Regions from separate parts of the Aureimonas sp. D3 genome, predicted to be linked through region 2. Evidence: predicted binding sites of a transcription regulator. Region 2 holds the regulator's gene; each other region holds the start of a gene.
The links. The regulator PhoB, encoded in region 2, activates phosphate uptake and scavenging genes when phosphate is short. The targets are predictions, from matches to a motif close to TGTCATNNANCTGTCAT.
Positions count from the first base shown of each region.

Region 1: a site for PhoB is predicted at 916-932, ahead of AUL36_RS09635 (DUF2794 domain-containing protein). Genes of this name have one in related genera too.
Region 3: a site for PhoB is predicted at 1,769-1,785, ahead of AUL36_RS17605 (TIGR03364 family FAD-dependent oxidoreductase). Genes of this name have one in related genera too.
Region 4: a site for PhoB is predicted at 1,463-1,479, ahead of phnF (phosphonate metabolism transcriptional regulator PhnF). Genes of this name have one in related genera too.

Region 1 is NZ_BBWM01000034.1:77,389-80,911, reverse strand. It holds gene AUL36_RS09640 (DUF1223 domain-containing protein) at 1-682, shown strand, start outside; gene AUL36_RS09635 (DUF2794 domain-containing protein) at 1,006-1,344, shown strand; gene AUL36_RS09630 (GNAT family N-acetyltransferase) at 1,450-2,007, opposite strand; gene AUL36_RS09625 (Bax inhibitor-1/YccA family protein) at 2,164-2,946, opposite strand; gene AUL36_RS09620 (ABC transporter permease) at 3,144-3,523, opposite strand, start outside.
Region 2 is NZ_BBWM01000005.1:61,530-65,052, forward strand. It holds gene AUL36_RS02255 (GcrA family cell cycle regulator) at 89-799, shown strand; gene AUL36_RS02260 (DUF3297 family protein) at 1,046-1,303, shown strand; gene phoB (phosphate regulon transcriptional regulator PhoB) at 1,428-2,159, opposite strand; gene phoU (phosphate signaling complex protein PhoU) at 2,165-2,884, opposite strand; gene pstB (phosphate ABC transporter ATP-binding protein PstB) at 2,945-3,523, opposite strand, start outside.
Region 3 is NZ_BBWM01000058.1:13,656-17,178, forward strand. It holds gene AUL36_RS17595 (HAD family hydrolase) at 1-582, opposite strand, end outside; gene AUL36_RS17600 (LysR family transcriptional regulator) at 821-1,714, shown strand; gene AUL36_RS17605 (TIGR03364 family FAD-dependent oxidoreductase) at 1,851-3,014, shown strand; gene phnX (phosphonoacetaldehyde hydrolase) at 3,011-3,523, shown strand, end outside.
Region 4 is NZ_BBWM01000073.1:42,369-45,891, reverse strand. It holds partial or broken gene AUL36_RS21805 (carbon-phosphorus lyase complex subunit PhnI) at 1-289, opposite strand, end outside; gene phnH (phosphonate C-P lyase system protein PhnH) at 293-904, opposite strand; gene phnG (phosphonate C-P lyase system protein PhnG) at 906-1,394, opposite strand; gene phnF (phosphonate metabolism transcriptional regulator PhnF) at 1,505-2,224, shown strand; gene AUL36_RS21785 (FGGY-family carbohydrate kinase) at 2,272-3,523, opposite strand, start outside.

The DNA of each region.
Region 1 (3,523 bases), on a different contig from region 2:
GAATGTGCGCGGCATCGTGGAGCTTTTCACGAGCCAGGGATGCAGCGAATGCGTGAAGGCCGACGCGGTTCTGGCGGAACTCGCCGCGCGGCCCGACGTGGTCGCCCTCGCCTATCACGTGGACTACTGGGACTATATCGGCTGGGAAGACCCGCTCGGCTCGCGCCGCAATGCCGAGCGCCAGAAGAGTTATTCGAAGGCGCTGCGGCTCGGCGGGCTGACGACGCCCCAGGCCATCGTCAACGGCAAGGCGGTGGTGGCCGGCTTCGATGCGGCGGCGATCGAGGCTGCGACGGCCAAGGCTCCGCTGGCCGGCGCGGACGGCTCGCCCCGCATCGAGATGCGCCTTCGGGGCGAGACCCTGCACCTACGCGTCGAAGCCGGCGCGCTGCCGGAGGGCGCAAGGCCCCCGGCGCTGATTCTGGCGACCTATGCCAAGACCACGCGCACCGAGGTCGCGCGCGGCGAAAACGAGGGACGCCAACTCCTGAACACGCATGCGGTGCGCGACTGGCGCGCGGTCGGCCTGCTCGGAGCCGACGGCCGGCTCGCGGTGGATATGCCGCTCGGCCTCATCGCCGACCCCGACACGCAGCCGGGCGGCTGCGTCGCGCTGCTCCAGACGATGGACCGGGACGACCGGCCGGGGCCGATTCTGGCAGCGGCGGCGCTGCCCTTCTGAGAGTCTGCCGGACGATCAAATCGCGACAGGTTGGCGTGGGATGTTCCGCTGCCGCGGGACGCCCCACAGGGACGGCGACAGCGGCTGACAAAGAAGGCGCAGCAGCCTCGGACGATTGGCCCGACCCTGTATCCCGACTCGCTCCCGAGCGCAGCGGCTCAGCCGATACGCTGCCCCGAGGCTTGCGCCACCGGCCTGTCCGGTTGCAACACCCTTCGCGCGGTCCCATTTCCATGACAGGATGATGAAGGGCTCGCCGCGCCCTGCGGCGTTCCCCGGAGGGATTGCGATTGACCGAACCCACGACCGAACGCTCCGCCTCGCTGATCCACCTCTCGGAGGTGCGCGCTGCCAACGCCCTGCCCGTCGTCAGCTTCGACCGGCACGAACTCGGCGAAATCCTTCGAATCTACGGGCGCATGGTGGCGGCAGGCGAATGGCGCGATTACGCCATCGACACGCTCAAGGACCGGGCCGTGTTCTCCATCTTCCGGCGCAGTTCCGAAATGCCGCTGTTTCGCATCGAGAAGGAGCCGCGACTGGCGCGCCGCCAGGGGGCCTATAGCGTCCACGCCGCCGGCGGGCTGGTGATGAAGCGCGGGCAGGACCTGCCGCAGGTGCTGCGCGTGTTCGACAAGTCGCTGAAGCTGGCCGACACCTGAGCGGGACATTCCGGCACTCAGATTAGTCCTACATACCCAATAACGGCCGCCCGAGGCGGCGACCGTGCATCTCATGGAGCTATCAGCCCCACCTAATGGACGGGCTCAGACCAGCGTGCCGGGATAGCGGCTTTCATCCGGCAGCGTCTCCTTGCCGCCGTTCAGCGTGTATTGCATCAGCACCGTGTCGATCCAGCGCCCGAACTTGAAGCCCGAGCCTTCGAACAGGCCGATCGGCTTGAAGCCGAGCTTCTGATGCAGCTTGACGGAGCCGTGATTTTCGGCCCCGCCGATCACCGCGATCATCTGCCGGAAGCCCTTTTCCTCGCACAGCTCCAGAAGGCGGCCGAGCAGCGCCGTGCCGATGCCCTGGCCCTGCGCTTCCGGCTCCAGATAGATCGAATCCTCCACCGACCAGCGATAGGCCGGGCGGGCCCGGAACGGGCCGGCATAGGCATAGGCGACGACGCGCCCCTCGGCATTGCAAGCGACGAGATAGGGATAGTCCTGCCGCGTCAGATTGAGAAAGCGCGCCGTCATCTCGGTCTCGTCGGGCGGGGTCAGCTCGTAGGTCGCCGTGCCATGGAGAACCGCGTGTTCGTAGATGCGGCACAGGGCGGGAATGTCGGCGAGAGTGGCCTCGCGAAGGGTGAACGCGCTCATGGATGGGATGCCTTACGGAGTGAACCGGGCGGACCATAAGCGGGCGCGGCGTCCGTCTCAATCCGTCAAATGCCCCATCCCAATCCGCACGGCGCATACGAAAAAGGGCGACCCGAAGGCCGCCCCTGTCTCAGAACCGTCCGGTTCCCCTTGGCTTTAGTTACGGCTGGTGCCGAGGAAGCGAAGGAGGAACATGAACAGGTTGATGAAGTCGAGATAGAGGGTCAACGCACCCATGATGGCCTTGCGACCGGCGACCAGCGTGTCGTCGCCTTCCCAGTAAAGTTCCTTGATGCGCTGCGTGTCCCAGGCGGTGAGAGCCGCGAAGAGCAGGACGCCGATGGCCGAGATGGCGAAGCTGAGCGCCGAGGACGCCAGGAAGATGTTCACGAGCGAGGCGATGATCAGGCCGAAGAGGCCCATGATCAGGAACGAGCCCATGGCCGACAGGTCACGCTTCGTCGTGTAGCCGAAGAGCGACAGGGCGCCGAAGGAAGCCGCCGTCACGAAGAAGACCTGCACGATCGATTCCTGCGTGTAGACGAGGAAGATCGTGGAGAGCGAGAAGCCCACCAGCGCGGCATAGGCCCAGAAGGTCGCCTGCGCGGTCTGCGTGCTCATCCGGTCGACCCGGAAGGACAGGAACATCACCAGCGCGAGCGGTGCGAACATCAGCACCCAGCGCAGCGGCGAGGTGAAGACCGTGACGCCGAGCTGCGTCAGCCCCACGCCATGAATGGAGGCGACCGCCAGCGACGGATCGCTGGTCGTCGCCATGGAGAAGAGACCGTAGGCGGCGACGCCGGTGATGGCGAGGCCGATGGCCATGAGGTTGTAGACCCGGAGCATGTAGCTCCGCAGGCCCTGATCGATGGCGACGTCCGCGCGGCCCCGCGACAGGGGGACGCTGCGTGTGCCGCTGTTCCACTTGTCAGCCATGGACAGTTTCCTTTCTTGCATCCCGCCCTCTCGGCCGTTGCCGGCCGGGCCTAGCTGGCGGGACGTCCAGCCAAGCCCTCTTGCTCTGAATATGCGAAGAGGAGCCGGAACGAACAAGGGCGGAAAGGGCCGCAGCGTGCCGTTTCGGGACGCTGCAGCCATTAAATTTCCTCCATCAGGCCAAATTGGGGGCCGGGTCAGAGTTCGCGCAGGACGGGCGCGGCCTTCTGGCCAAGCACCCGCCATGTGCCGGCAAGGCCGAAACCGACCGTCAGCACGAGGGCGACCGCGAGGACACCGAGCGCCACGCCGCCATCAAAAGCGAAGGGCAGGCGCATGACGCGAGCCAGCACATACCAGGCCGCCAGCGCGCCCGCGCCGATGGCGAAGAGAGCCGTCGCCGCGCCGAGCGTCATATATTCCGCGACATAGGCCCGGATCAGCGTGCCGCGTGTCGCGCCCAAGGTCTTGAGCACCACGGCATCATGAACGCGCGTCCGGTTGCCCGCCGCCAGCGCCCCCGACAGGACAAGGACGGACGAGACCAGCGCCACGGCGGCCGCCGCGCGAATGGCCA
Region 2 (3,523 bases):
CCGCCGATCCGCAAGGGATCGATGGGTGCCTTGGATGTTGGCGACCGCGCCGCCCGCCCGCAGCGACTTGAGTACGAGGAGTCTGTTCATGAGTTGGACCGAGGAGCGCATCGAGCTGCTCACGCGTCTTTGGGGCGAAGGCCGCAGCGCCAGCCAGATCGCGGCGGAACTGGGCGGTGTCACCCGCAACGCAGTCATCGGCAAGGTTCACCGGCTGAAGCTGGACAACCGCCCCAAGGGCGGATCGGACGAGAGCGTCGCCGAGATCACCCCCGCCGCCATTCCGGTGGCCGTCGCCGCACCCTCGCCGGCCCCGGTGCCCGAGCCCGTCGTCGTCGTGGCGCAGGCCCCCGCGCCGGGCCCGGAGCCGGAGGCCGCCCCCGTGCCCCAGAGGCCAACGCCGGCCCCATCCATCGCGCCAGCGGCCGCGCCTGCCCCGGCCGCACCGCGCATCCTGACGCCGACCTTGCCTTCGACGCCGCCGTTGCGCGCACCCATGCCGCAGCGCCAGCCGATGGTGCATTCCATCGGCGCGACCGCGCTGAAGATGTCGCCGGAGACGGAAGCGTTCGAGGACGCGCAGATCTTCGGCCATTCCGAAGGCGGCGAAGTGGTGCCGATGTCGCGCAATCTGACGCTGGTGCAGCTGTCGGAGCGCACCTGCAAATGGCCGCTCGGTGATCCGCTGAGCCCGGATTTCCGCTTTTGCGGCAACCACTCGCAGGACTCCTCGCCCTACTGCAAGCACCACGCGCGCATCGCCTTCCAGCCCGTCTCGGAGCGCCGCCGCGTTCGCTAACTCAACGGTGGGCTTTCTCAGACCCTGATGTGAGACCCGGCAGCGCCAGCGGCCGGGTTTCTTTTTGCTCCTCGCTCGCGAGCGCCGCGCCCATCTCCTCGCCACCGAGAAACCGTCTCCCGCTGCGTGCCGTCATGCTCTATGGAGGGGCACCGGATGCACATCGGAGGGCGATGGCCCGGCGCGCGAGGGCGTGCAGCCCAGAGCCGTTTCGCATCCCTTGTCCCCACGTCAGAAGGCCATGCCATGACCGATACACCGACCTTGCCCGACCGCCTCGCGATCGACCCGGACAGCCCGCATTACGACGAGGCGCTTCTGGCGCGCGGCATCGGCATCCGCTTCAACGGCGCGGAAAAGACCAATGTCGAGGAATATTGCGTCAGCGAAGGCTGGGTGCGCGTGGCCGCCGGCAAAGCGAAGGACCGCCAGGGCAAGCCGCTTCTGATGAAGCTGAAAGGCACGGTCGAGCCCTATATCAAGGACGACGCAGCCGAGGGCTGAGCCCAAGCGGTCGAGCGGGCGGGATCGGTGCCCGAGGGCGCTTCTCACTCCTGAAACAACAACGGCGCGACAAGCTCCTGCTTGCCGCGCCGTTTTCGTTTCGAACCCGCTTGCGGGAAAGCCGTCAGCTGGCTTCCGCGCGCTGCGCCGAGGCCGGACGCGGGCTCGTGAAATTCTCGTCCAACGAATAGCCCGCCCCGCGAACGGTGCGTATCGGGTCGCGCTGGCGCCCGCGATTGATCGCCTTGCGCAAACGGCCGACATGCACATCCACCGTGCGCTCGTCGACATAGATGTCCCGCCCCCAGACGCCGTCGAGCAATTGCTCGCGCGAGAAGACGCGGCCGGGCGACTGCATCAGGAATTCCAGAAGGCGGAACTCGGTGGGTCCGAGCTTGACCTCCCGCCCGGCCCGGCGAACGCGGTGCGTTTCGCGGTCGAGATCCAGATCCCCGGCGACGAGTTGGCTGGAAATGCGTTCCGGCTTCACGCGCCGCAGCATGGCGCGCACGCGGGCCATCAGCTCGGGCGTCGAGAACGGCTTCACGACGTAATCGTCCGCGCCGACCGACAGGCCGCGCACCCGCTCCGACTCCTCGCCGCGCGCCGTCAGCATGATGATCGGCAGGCGCTCGGTCTCCGGCCGCGTGCGAAGACGCCGGCACAGCTCGACGCCCGAAAGGCCCGGCAGCATCCAGTCGAGCAGGAGCAGGTCCGGCACGGCTTCCTTGAGCCGCAGATCCGCCTCGTCGCCGCGGGCGATCACATCGACCTCGTAGCCCTCGGCCTCCAGATTGTAGCGCAGAAGAACGCCCAGAGCGTCCTCGTCCTCGACGACCGTTATCCTCGGCCCCATGGCGCTTACCCGTTCGCGCCGGGCATGGGCGCGGCGATCGAGGGCGTCGAGTCGCTCTTGGGACGCTCGGCCTCCATCTGCGTGCCGGTCTTGATGTAGTAGACCGTCTCGGCGATGTTGGTCGCGTGGTCGCCGATCCGCTCGATATTCTTGGCCGAGAAGAGAAGATGCGTGCAGGCCGTGATGTTGCGCGGATCTTCCATCATGTAGGTCAGGAGTTCGCGGAACAGCGAGGTGTAGAGCGCGTCGATCTCGGCGTCGTGGGCACGGATTTCGAGCGCACGCACGGCGTCGCGCGTGGCGTAGACGTCGAGAACGTTCTTCAGCTGCTCCAGCGCCAGCTCCGACATGTGCTCGATCCCGCGCACCAGCTGAACCGGCTGCTTGTGATCGTTCACCGCGATGACGCGCTTGGCGATGTTCTTGCCCAGATCGCCGATCCGCTCCAGATCGCTGGAGATGCGGATCGCGCCGACGATCTCGCGCAGATCCTGCGCCATGGGCTGGCGCTTGCCGATCGTCATCACGGCGCGCTCGTCCACCTCGCGCTGGAGCGTATCGAGCAAGATGTCGTCGGCGACGACGGACTGCGCGAGGCCCCAGTCGGAGCGGATCAGCGCCGACACGGCCTGTTCCACCATGCGCTCGGCTTGGCCACCCATTTCGGAGATGCGGCGCAGAATGAATTTCAACTCGTCATCATAGGAGGAAACGATGTGTTCCATGATGCGAACTCCCTGTTCTGGCGGGGTCGGCCGCGCGCGGCGGCGCGGCCGGGCGCGAGGTTAGCCGAAGCGGCCGGTGATGTAGTCCTGCGTGCGCTTGTCGTCCGGGTTCTGGAACATCTTCTCGGTCGGTCCGACCTCGACGATCTTGCCCAGATGGAACATGGCCGTGCGCTGCGACACGCGGGCCGCCTGCTGCATGGAGTGCGTCACGATCACGATCGTGAAGTTCTGCTTCAGCTCGTCGATCAGTTCCTCGACCGTGGCGGTCGCGATCGGGTCGAGCGCCGAGCAGGGCTCGTCCATCAGGATCACCTCGGGCGACACGGCGATGGCGCGCGCGATGCACAGGCGCTGCTGCTGGCCGCCCGACAGGCCCGTGCCGGCGTCATGAAGGCGGTCCTTCACCTCCTGAAACAGGCCGGCCTTGCGCAACGAGGTGACCACGATCTCTTCCAGATCGGTCTTCGACTTGGCGAGACCGTGGATTTTCGGCCCATAGGCGACGTTCTCGAAGATCGACTTCGGGAACGGGTTGGGCTTTTGGAACACCATGCCGACGCGGGCGCGCAGTTCCACCACGTCGATCTGCGGGTTGTAGATGTCCTCGCCGTCCAGCGTGATCAGGCCCTTGACCTT
Region 3 (3,523 bases), on a different contig from region 2:
GTAGCAGTGCCCTCCCCCGTGAAAGCCGAAGACCGGCATACCTGCCGCGACCGCGGCCCGAACGCCGGTTTCGCTGTCTTCGATAACGAGGCATCTGGCCGGCGCGACATTCATGGTTCTGGCGGCCAGGAGAAAGAGGTCCGGCGCGGGCTTGGGACGGGGTACCAGATCGACACCGAACAATCGCCCCTCGAAATGAGGCAAAAGACGGGTCAACTCCAGGACATATCGCAGGTGCCCCATCGCGGCGTTCGATGCCACGCAGGTCGGGATACCGACGCCCTCCAACACCTCCACGACGCCTTCGATGGCCCGCAGCTCGGTGCGGTAGGCCTGTTCCACCAGATGATCCCGGTCGGCTTCGAAACGATCGGGGAGCGCTCGCCCGAGCGACCGCTCGACATGCTCGATCATGTCTCTTGTGGTTCGGCCGACGAAGGCTCGCGCGAGGTCATGGGGACTGGCCAGAAATCCGAGTTTCGTCAGTTCCTGCGCATCGATCCGGCACTGGATCGCCTGACTATCGATCAAAACGCCATCGCAATCGAAGATCACCAGTTCGGGCTGACAAGCAGAATCCATGCCGGGGCCTTTGCCGATCGGTTGGGGACGATGGAGTCCTAGGCGATGGAGATGACAAGCGGCTGACGGGAGGCGAAGCAAGCCCAAACGGAGTAGGCCGATCACGGTCCTTGCCCATGGTCCGTGACGGCCTCAGCCCCACAAGCGGATCGGACCTGACGGCGGATGGGGGCAATGCCTCCGCGTGCGCGCGAACCAATGCTAAGGAAGGCCCCCTGCCGAACTCGGAGACATCTGCATGGCGCCCACTCTTGCCCAGCTTCGGGCCGTCGATGCCCTGGCCCGCACGGGGCAATTCTCCAAGGCAGCGCGCGAGATCGGCGTCAGCCAGCCGACCGTCTCAACGCAGGTTCAGGCGTTCGAAGCGGCCGCGCCGTTCCGCATCTTCAACCGCGAGGGGCATTCGGTGCGTGTAGCGGCCGATGCCGAGCCGCTGATCGCCAAGATCCGCATCGCGCTGGCCTGTCTCGACGAGATCGAGCGCGACATGGCGGTGGCGGGCGGGTCGGCAGAGCGGCGTTTGTCGATCGGCTTCAGCGCCCATCGTTTGATCATGCCGATGCTCTCCGCCTTTGTCAGCCGCCACGGCAACATTCGCGTGGTGACGAGAGGCGGGCCTTCGGCCGAACTGATGGAGGCGGTTCTGAAGGGGGAGTTGGACGTCGCCGCTATCTCCCGCCCCGCGCCCGATCCGCGCTTCGCCTGCTTCGAACTGGTCCGCTGCCGCATCCTCGTCTATGGCCGCAAGGGGCATCCGCTTCTGCAAGCGGGAATTCTTTCCCTCCGGGACCTCGACAGGCAGAAGATGGTCCTGTGGAACAAGCTGTCGGGCACGCGCGCGCTGCTCGACACGCTGGCCGGCGAGGCGGGCATTCGGCTGGATCCCGTCATGGAAGTCGCGACACTGGACGTCGCCTATGCGGCCGCGGCCGTCGGCATCGGGCTGGCCATCGCCGTGGAAGGCGAGGTCGAGGCCGACGAGCATATCGATGTCGCCATTCTGAAGGGGGCCGGCGCGGATATCGGCCACTATCTCGTGACCCTTCCCGAATATGTCGGTCACTCCGCCGTCGCGGCCTTTCTGGCGATAGCGGGAGAGAAAGTGGAGGGATCGGCGCCCGCCCGATTCTGAAACCAAGTATCGACCAAGATCTCCAATTATAGTCTATATCTATACTTACTGATCATTCATAGAAGCGTCATGTCGAAGGTTTAAATGGGCGGCACCGGCAGATGGTGCTGCCCTTTGGCTTCTTTTCGACATCGCTATGACCCGTTCTTATGATCTTGCCATCGTGGGCGCCGGCATTGTCGGCCTCGGAATGGCTCTGGCGGCCGTGCGGCAAGGCCTCAGCGTGGCGGTCGTCGATCGCGGCGCGGCGGCCACCGGCGCCTCGATCCGCAATTTCGGCTTCGTCACCGTGACAGGGCAAAAGGCCGGCGCGCACTGGGCGCGGGCGCGGCGCAGCCGCGACGTCTGGGCCGAGGTCGCGCCGCTCGCTCGCATTCCCGTCCGGCATCACGGGCTCGTCATGCCGGCTTACCGCGAGGAAGCGGCCGAGGTTCTCCACGCCTTCCTGCGCACCGACATGGGCGAGGACTGCCGGATGATCGGGGTGAGCGAGGCCGCCACTCTCGTTCCCGCGCTCCGCCTCGATAAGGCGCGCGCCGTGCTTCACAGCCCGCACGAGCTGCGCGTCGAATCCCGCGAAGCGGTGCCCAGACTGGCCGCCTGGCTGACGGAAGCGCACGGCGTCACCTTCCATTGGCGCACCGCCGTTCAGGCGGTCGTGCCGGAGGGACTCGCGACCTCGGCGGGTCTCGTGCGCGCCGCGCGCGTCGTCGTCTGCCCCGGCGACGATCTCGCCACGCTTTATCCCCAGCGCATCCGCTCCGCCGGCATCCGCATCTGCACGCTCCAGATGCTGCGCGTCGCCCTGGCAAAGCCCGTGCGGCTCGGCGCGGCCGTGATGTCGGATCTGTCCTTTGCCCGCTACGAAGGCTTTGCCGATCTCCCCGAGGCCGCGCCGCTGGGCCGACGACTGGACCGGGACGCCGCCGAACAGCGGGCGGCCGGCATTCACCTGATCGCCGTTCAGTCGGCCGACGGCTCGCTCGTGGTCGGCGACAGCCATGTCTATGGCGACCACCCCGCGCCCTTCGCCAGCGAGCGCTTCGACGCGCTGATCCTGTCGGAACTCGACGCGGTGCTCGATCTGCCGGGCCGCCATGTCGCCGAGCGCTGGATCGGCACCTACGCCTCGGCCACCGACCGCACCGTTCTGGTGGAGGCGCCCGAGCCCAACGTGCGCCTCGCCATCGTCACCGGCGGCACCGGCGCTTCCACCGCCTTCGCGCTCGGCGAGGAGGTCGTCGGCGAGCTTTTCGGCCTCGGAGCCGACCTGTTCCAACACAAGGAGATCGCGCGATGAGCGAGATCAAAGCCGTCGTCTTCGACTGGGCCGGCACCGTGATCGACTTCGGCTCGCGAGCCCCGATGGGCGTCTTCGTGGAAGCCTTCGCGCGCTTCGGCGTCGCCGTCTCCGTGGCGGAAGCGCGCGGGCCGATGGGCAGGCCGAAATGGGACCATATCGCCGCGATGCTCGCCGAGCCGCGCATCGCGAAGGCCTGGGAAGCGGCGCAGGGAACGGCGGCGGACGGCGCGGCCGTGGACCGGATCTACGAGATCTTCGTGCCGATGAACGAGGCGGTCGTTGCCGACTATGCCGAGCTCGTGCCCGGCGCGGCCGAGACGGTGGCGGCGCTGCGCAAACGCGGTTGCCGCATCGGCTCCACCACCGGTTACACGCGCTCGATCATGGAGCGGCTTCTGCCGCTGGCGGCCGCCCAGGGCTTTTCGCCGGACAATCTCGTCTGCGCCGGCGACCTGCCCGAGGGCCGCCCGAGCCCGATGAACATGTATCGCACCTTTCTCGATCTA
Region 4 (3,523 bases), on a different contig from region 2:
CGGTGTCGATCGGCTCGGCGGCGCGAAAACGCGGCAGCGTGGTGCGATAGGCGCGCAGGAGGAAGATCGCCTCGATCATGTCGCCGCGCGCCTGCCGGATGGCGATGGCGGCGAGTTCCGGATCGTAGAGCGAGCCCTCGGCCATGACGCGATCGACGGCGAGCGACAATTGCCCGGTGATCTGGTCGAGGCCCAGCGCCGGCACGTCGCGCGCGCCCCGGCGGCGGTCGGCCAGCAGGCGATGGGCGTTGCGGATAGCGGCTTCACCGCCCTTGACGGCCACATACATGGCTCAGGCCTCCCGAAGCTTGGTGGTGCGCGGCAGAGCGATCAGCGCGTCGCCCGCCACCAGAACGAGATCGTGCCCGCGCGGGAAGAGGGCGGCGTTGCGCGCTCGCGCCTCGAGGAAGCCCGCCGGCAGGCCAAGAGGCGCGATGGTCCGCACCGTCTCGATGCCCGGTCCCGTCAGGGTGAGCGGCGCACCGCCCTCCAAGGCTTGCACGGGAAGGATCAGCGTCGCGGCGCGGTCGGGATAGGCATCCGTGCCGATCGGCAACGCATCCCACCCGGCGGGGTCGGAATTCTCGGTCAGAAGGGCGAAGCTGGCCTCCCCCCGTGCGGCATCGACCCGCGCGCCGGTGTGGAAGGCGAGCCAGGCGCTGGCCTCTGTCAGCGCGGCCGCGCCTTCGAGGAAGATCGGCGCGTCGGCATCCGCCAGCGTCAGAAGCAGGATCGCGGCGGCGGGGGACAAGGCGGCGGGCGCTTGGACCGGCATGTCCAGCCAAGCTGTCGTGCCGGGCTCGGCGAAGGCGTTCATGATCCGGCGAAAGGCGCTCTGCGCGTCCAGGACCGGATCGGGAAAGCCTCCGGCCACGGCGTCTGCGGCGAAATGAATCTGTGTCATGTCAGTCCTCGCCCCGCGCCACCGTGAAGAAATCGACCCGCGTCGCTTCCGTCTCGCTGGCCAGTTCCGCCGCATCCTCGGCATCGGCGGCGAGAAGCGGCGCGACGATCTGGGACTCGACCCGCTCGTGCCAGTCCGCATGTTGCCAGAGCGCGTCGAGATGGGCGGCGAGCCGCGCCTTTTCGGGATCGCGTCCGAGGATCATGGCATGGCCGACCTCGCCGGTGCCCAAGCGCACCGTGGCGCGGCAGACGCTGGCTTCGCCGAGGTTGAACGGCGCGCCGCCGCCGCCCGCCCGGCCGCGCAGCATGACGAGGCCGATCTCCGGCCCGCGCACCGGCATGGCCTCCGGCACGTCGTGACCCGCATCCTTCGCCAGTGCGGCGAAGAGGGAGCGAAGGCGCGGGGCGGGCGCGAGCGCAAAGGCGCTGATCGCGCGCTGGCGCAGCTTCGGAGGCGTCTCGTGCGCCTGACTGGGCGAGGAGTGCATGGGTCGGCCTAACTTTGTCTATTGGTCTAGACATCTAGTCTGGACGAAACCTCTCTAACCGTCCATCGGTGACATCCCAATGACAGCGGGCGCGACGGGGCGAGAAACGGTTGAATGAGACGGACGAGGGCGTGACGCGCTGGCGGCGCGTGGCCGACAGGATCAGGTCGGCCATCGCCGAAGGCATGATGGGGGAGCGCCTGCCGCCGGAAACGGAACTGGCGGAAACCTATGGCGTGAACCGGCATACGGTGCGGCGCGCGATCCAGTCCCTCTCGGCGGAAGGCCTGCTGCGCGCCGAGCGCGGGCGGGGCACGTTCGTCAACTCCGCCCCGCCCCGGCTCGCCTATCCGATCGGCCCGCGCACGCGCTTTTCGGAGAATGTCTCGGCGCAGGGGCGCAGGCCCGGCGGCCGGCTGATCCGCGCCGATACGATGCGGGCGGACGGGGCCTTGGCCCAGCTGCTCGACTGCGCGCCGGGCGCGATGCTGCACAGGCTGGAAACGCTCAGCGTCGCCAATGGCGTGCCGCTGTCCATCGCCACCTCGCATTTCTCGGTGGAGCGTTTTCCCGGCATCGTGCGGGCCTATGCCGAAACCGGCTCGGTGACCGAGGCGCTGCGGCTGGAAGGGGTTGCGGATTATCGACGGCGCGAAACGCGCATCACGGCCGAGCGGGTGCATCCGCTGGACGCCGAGCATCTGGCGAGCGCGCCGGACGCGATCGTCCTCGTCAGCTTGGCGGTCGATGTCGATCTCGACGGGCGACCCGTGCAGGCGATCCGCGCGCGCTTCCCGGCCGACCGGATGGAACTCGTGTTGCGCCCCTGAACGCCAAACGGCCCCGGCGGATCAGCCGAGGCCGCGCGCTCTGCTGATCAGGCCGCTGCGGCTTCCGCCTCGCGAATGGAGCGGGCCGTCTCCTGAAGCCGCAGGAAGGCGCTGTAGCGCGCATCATGCAGGGCGCGCACGCCGCTATCGGGCTCGCAGCGCGCGCCGACATGCGACATGGCGGGCATCGCGGCCTTCAGACCGTCGAAGAGTTTTGCGGCGGCCGCCCCCAGCATGGCCGAGCCGAGCAGAACCGGCTCGGGGCAATCGATCACTTCGACCGTGCGGTTCGTGGCGTCGGCCAGAAGCTGGCGCGTCAGCGGATGCGCGCCCGCGCCGCCGCTGATGCTGATCGTGCGGATCGAGAGCCCATGGGCCTCCTGCGTCTCCACGATCTGCCGCAGCCCATAGCCGAGGCCGCAGACGCCCGCGATATAGAGCGCGGCCAGCGAATCCTCGTCGCTTTCCATACCGAGCCCGGAGATCACGGCGCGCGCATGCGGATCGGCGAAGGGCGCGCGATTGCCGAGGAATTCCGGCACGACGTGCAGACCATCAGCGAGGCGCACGGTCCCGCTGGCCGAAGCCGCGCCGCGCAGCGCGCGCTCGCCCAGCCATTGCGGCAGGGACTGGCCCTCCGCCTCCACCTGCCGCGAGGCGGCGCCATGGGCGGGATGGCCGAGAAGAAGCTGGTCGATCGCCGCGCCCGCCGCCGACTGGCCGCCCTCGTTCAGCCAGAGGCCGGGCACCATGGCGGAGAAATACGGTCCCCAGACGCCCGGCACGAAAACGGGCTCCACCGTCGTCGCCATGGTGCAGGAGGATGTGCCGAAGACATAGGCGAGGCAGGTCGTGGGATCGCCCGTGCCGCCCGTCGCCCCGACGGTTCCGAGCCCGCCGGCATGGGCGTCGATCAATCCGGCCGCGACCGCCGTGCCGGGTCGGAGGCCGAAGGCGGCGGCGGCTTCTTCGGTCAGGCCGGAGCCCAGCGCCGTGCCGGGCTCGACGACGCTGGTGCCGATGCGGCGATAGCCATCGTCAGGTTGGTCGCCGAGCCCGATGGCGCGGAAATAGCTGTCGTCCCACCGCCCTTCGGCGGCGAGATAGGTCCATTTGCAGGTCAGCGTGCAGGCCGAACGGTCGAGCGCGCCGGTCGCCTTCCAAGTGAGGAAGTCCGTCAGGTCGAAGAAATGCGCCGCGCCCTCGTAGATTTCAGGCCGGTTCTCGCGCAGCCAGAGGAGCTTGGGCGTCTCCATCTCGGGCGAGATGCGCCCGCCGACATAGCGCAGAACGGGGTGG